DNA from 2 places in the Micromonospora sp. NPDC049900 genome. Region 2 is predicted to be linked to the other one. Evidence: riboswitches for the same ligand, from Rfam matches in the RefSeq annotation. Region 2 holds a riboswitch; the other holds the start of a gene.

Region 1 (2,191 bases), on a different contig from region 2:
CGAGAACCTCAACGCCGCGCTCGACGACATCGTGGATCGGGTGCCCGGTGCCAAGTTCGCGGTGGTGCTCTCCCCGGACGGCATCATGCTGGGGGCCTCGCGGGGCATCGACGAGGAGATCGCCGAGCAACTGTCCAGTGTGGTCTGTGGGCTTCAGGCGTTGGGTCTGGCCGCCGCACGATTGTGCGGCAACGGCGAGCTGCATCAGGTGGTGGTGCAGATGTCGCGGGCGTTCCTGTTCCACGCCACCGCCGGCAACGGGGCGATCCTCACCGTCGGTATCGACGGTTCGGCGGAGGTCGGGGACATGGCGTACGAGGTCGCCCTGTTCTGTGCGCAGGCCGGCGATCACCTGCCGGTGTACGTGGAGCCGGCGCCCCACCTGACCGGCCGGTGATCCGCTAGCCGCGGTCGCGCTGCGCGTCGTAGGACGGCGCCGGGTTGGCCACCTGCCACAGTTCGGCCGGCAGGTTCGCGATGACGTCGTCGTATGCGGCGGGGGCGACGTCACCTCGAATGGTGTCCAGGACCGCCCGGATGCCGGCCTCGGCCAGGTCGGGGTCGACGTCGGCCCGGCCGCCGACGCGTTGGACGAACACGTCGAGCCCGAAGCGTTCGGCGGTCTCGCTGGGCGCGAACGTGTACGCCCGCAGCCCTTCCGGGAGTTGCTCGGCCAGGTCCCGGGCCTCGCCTCCGTCGATCCGCTCGGCCAGCGTGGTCAGGGTTGCGCGCGCGATGGCGGTCGCCTGCTCCGTCGACGCGCCGGTGCGGTTCGCCACCGAGTCGATGAACTCGTTCTCGTCCAACCCGCCGGCCCCTTTCTCGCAACGGATCTGGCGTCTACCCGGGAATCGTCGTGACAAACGGCACTCTTCACCCGAGTACGGTCGTCGGGGTATCGACGAGTCTTGTGCGCCGGTGCGCGGAACGGATAACGTCTCGCCGTCGCGGTAATGGGAAGCCGGTGTGAGACCGGCGCGGCCCTCGCCACTGTGACCGGGGAGTTCACTCCGACTTGTACGCCACTGGGTCCGTGGAGGACCTGGGAAGGCCGGAGTTCGCGACGATCCGGGAGCCAGGAGACCGACCCCGACGTGTGATCTCGTCCACGAGGTGTTGGAAGGGGAGGTCGACTCATGCACATCGCTGAGGGCTACCTACCACCGGTGCAGGCGGCGGCATGGTTCGCGGTCTCGACGCCGTTCGTCATCCACGGTGCACGCAACCTGGTCCAGCAGGTCCGCGCGAATCCCGACGCGAAGCTGTTGCTCGGCGCGGCCGGGGCGTTCACCTTCGTCCTGTCGGCGCTGAAGATCCCTTCGGTGACCGGCTCCTGTTCCCATCCGACCGGTGTGGGGCTCGGGGCGATCCTGTTCCGGGCACCGGTGATGAGTGTGCTCGGCACGATCGTGCTGCTGTTCCAGGCACTCCTGCTGGCGCACGGCGGGTTGAGCACGCTCGGCGCGAACGTCTTCTCGATGGCCATCGTCGGCCCCTGGGTGGCCTTCGGCGTGTACGCGCTGGTCCGCCGGCTCGGTGGCGGCCTCGGCATCTCGGTGTTCTTCGCCGCCGCCCTGGCCGATCTGGCGACCTACTGCGTGACCAGTGCGCAGCTCGCGTTGGCCTTCCCCGACCCGGATTCGGGCTTCGTCGGCGCGCTTGCCAAGTTCGGGTCCATCTTCGCGGTCACCCAGATCCCGCTGGCGATCAGCGAGGGGCTGCTCACCGTCCTGGTGGTGCGGTTGCTGGTCCGGGTGAGTCCGCAGGAACTCCGCCGGCTCGGCGTACTGCGCCGTCCGGCCCCGACGACCGAGGGAGCGGTGGCGTGAAGTCGTTCGGCCGGACCAACCTGTTGTTGCTGCTCGCCGTGGTGGCGTTGGCGGTGGCGCCGCTGGTGCTGGGGCTGGGCAGCGGCGATGAGCCGTTCACCGGTGCCGACGCCCTCGCCGAGGAGGCGATCGTCAACGACCATCCCGACTACGAGCCGTGGTTCAGCTCGATCTACGAGCCGCCGTCGGGTGAGATCGAGTCGGCGTTGTTCGCGCTCCAGGCCGCCCTCGGGGCCGGTTTCCTCGGCTACTACTTCGGGGTCGCCCGGACCCGGCAGCGGCTGCGTGGCGAGCAGTCCGCGACCGGGGAGAAGACCACCGACTAGTGCTCGCGTTGGACGTGGCGGCGTACGCCAGCCCCT
Region 2 (2,191 bases):
CGAACATACCTCACAAGCGACGTCGGTCCGGTGGTGTCCTGGTCGTGCCGACCCGTGCGCTACGCGTCGGCCCAGCCGGCCGGATTCGTGCACGACTCCCGGCTGATCCCCGAGCCGGTGTCCGGCCAGTCGCCGAACCGCTCGTGGTGCAGGTGGGAGAAGAGGTAGCAGAAGCCCTCGCAGCCGGCGTCGGGCACCGCCGTCACCGGATTCGCCTTGACCGCCTCGTAGAACTCCCGGCCCAGCGCCACGATGTGGCCGCGCGCGTACAGGAAACCGTCGTCGGAGCCGTCGGTGATCTCGTGGATGTCGGCGCGGTCGATGTCGTACAGCTTGCGCTCGACCACCCGGTCGAGGGCGACCAGCTCGGCGCGGGGCAGCTCGGTGGAGAGCCGACGTAGTTCGGCGACGAAGGGGTCGAGCCACCGGTCCATGGCGTACCCGTCGTCGTGCGCGGGATCGCGGTCGACCAGGGCGCGACGCAGCACCGCCTGCTCCGGACCCAGTCCGGCCCACGCCTGCTCCACCAGCGCCCAGAAGCGGTCCTCCTCCTCGGCCGTCGGCAGCGTCGGGGAGACCTCAAGATCACTGTTCGTCATGGTCGGACGATAACCGCGAGCACCGACAGTGGGAGCCGACGTGACGCACCGCGTGCGACCGGTCGCACATTGACAGCGGCGGCGGGAGCCGACCAGACTGGCCCGACAATTCCACAGCCGCGGTCACGTGTGGGGGAAGTCCGGTCGAAGTCCGGCGCTGGCCCGCAACGGTGGGCCGCCGGGGGTTACCCCGGTGGCGAGCCCGAATACCCGACGTGTCCGCGAGTCCCTGCTCCTCACCCGTCGTGGCCCACGGGTCGGAGGCCGGCCAGCCACGTCCTGACGGGCGGGCCGGGTTCCTGACGACCGCCGGGCCGGAAAGGCGCGCCCGATGGTCGTCCGCCTGAGCCGGTACCGCCTGCTCACCCTCCTCTGCGGCGTGTTCGCCGCCCTCACCCTCACCCTGACTCTCACCGGTCCGGCGACCGCCGCCCCCGTCCAGGTGGGTAGCGTCCGGTCCGACGCCGCCGCCGGTTGGCTGGCCCGCCAACTGGTCGACGGGGAACGATTCGAGACCGTCTTCGACGGCGTCGCGTACCCGGACCAGGGGTTGACCCTCGACGCGGTCCTCGCCTTCGCCGCCGCCGGTGTCGCCGACGACTTCGGTGCGTCCGCGCTGGACTGGGTCACCCGCCCGGACGTCCGCGACGGCTACGTCGGCGACGGCACCACCGAGGCGTACGCGGGCGCGACCGCCAAGCTCGCCCTCGCCGTCGCGGTACGCGGCGGCGACCCGACCGACGTCGGCGGGGTGGACCTGATCGCCCGGCTGCGCGGGTTGCAGGCGCCCGACGGCCGGTTCACCGACCGGTCGGCGTGGGGCGACTACAGCAACACGTTCAGCCAGTCCTTCGCGATCCTCGCGTTGCGTCGGACCGCAGCGGGTACGCCCCCCTCGGCCGCCGGGTGGCTGGTCGGCACCCGGTGCCCGGACGGTGGTTACCCGGTGCTGCCGGCGCAGCCGGTCTGTAGCTCTGACGTGGACGCCACCGCCCTCGTGGCGCAGGCGTTGCGGGCCGCCGGACGGCACTCCGCCGCCGCCGCGGCACTGCACTGGCTGGTGTCGGTGCAGCGGGTCGACGGCGGCTTCGCCAACGCCGACGGGATCGCCAACGCCAACAGCACCGGGCTGGCGGCGCAGGCGCTACGCGACGGTGGCCGACCGCTGTCCTGGCTGCGGGCCCGGATCTTCCTGGCCGGGTTGCAGGTCGGCTGCGGCGCGCCGACAGCCGACCGGGGGGCCGTCGACTTCGACGGCGGCACCTTCGACCCGGGCACCGCCACCCGCGCCACCGCCCAGGCCGTCCTCGGTCTCACCGGCACCGGGTACGCACGGCTCTCGTCTGCCGGTGCCGCCACCGGCGCACCCACCCTGCCCTGCCCCTGAACCACAAACCGATCCCCGTTCCCCCAGACGAAGGAGCGCCCATGTCCCATGTCCAGAGTCCCGCCCGCCGGTGGTTCGCCGGCCTGTTGGCAGCGGCCGTCGTCGCGCTCGGCCTGATCGCCGTCGAACCGTCGCCGCGCGCCGCCCACGCCGCCGCCTGCACCGGCACGACGGGGGTCACCGTCGTGGTCGACTACGGTCCGCT

Evidence for each region. Region 2 has a riboswitch for cobalamin ahead of ACIBMZ_RS22465 (peptidase). Riboswitches for the same ligand answer to the same signal wherever they lie in the genome.
Region 1: it holds a riboswitch for cobalamin, as region 2 does, so the genes downstream of both, ACIBMZ_RS15505 (energy-coupling factor ABC transporter permease) here and ACIBMZ_RS22465 (peptidase) in region 2, are expected to answer to the same signal.

The regions. Positions count from the first base shown of each region.
Region 1 covers NZ_JBITKM010000005.1:362,339-364,529, reverse strand. Annotated here, with positions in the region: gene ACIBMZ_RS15515 (roadblock/LC7 domain-containing protein) at 1-397, shown strand, start outside; gene ACIBMZ_RS15510 (DUF2267 domain-containing protein) at 402-806, opposite strand; cobalamin riboswitch at 932-1,107, shown strand; gene ACIBMZ_RS15505 (energy-coupling factor ABC transporter permease) at 1,137-1,829, shown strand; gene ACIBMZ_RS15500 (energy-coupling factor ABC transporter substrate-binding protein) at 1,826-2,155, shown strand; gene cbiQ (cobalt ECF transporter T component CbiQ) at 2,155-2,191, shown strand, end outside.
Region 2 covers NZ_JBITKM010000011.1:83,379-85,569, forward strand. Annotated here, with positions in the region: gene ACIBMZ_RS22460 (DUF4240 domain-containing protein) at 60-599, opposite strand; cobalamin riboswitch at 703-832, shown strand; gene ACIBMZ_RS22465 (peptidase) at 931-1,986, shown strand; gene ACIBMZ_RS22470 (hypothetical protein) at 2,028-2,191, shown strand, end outside.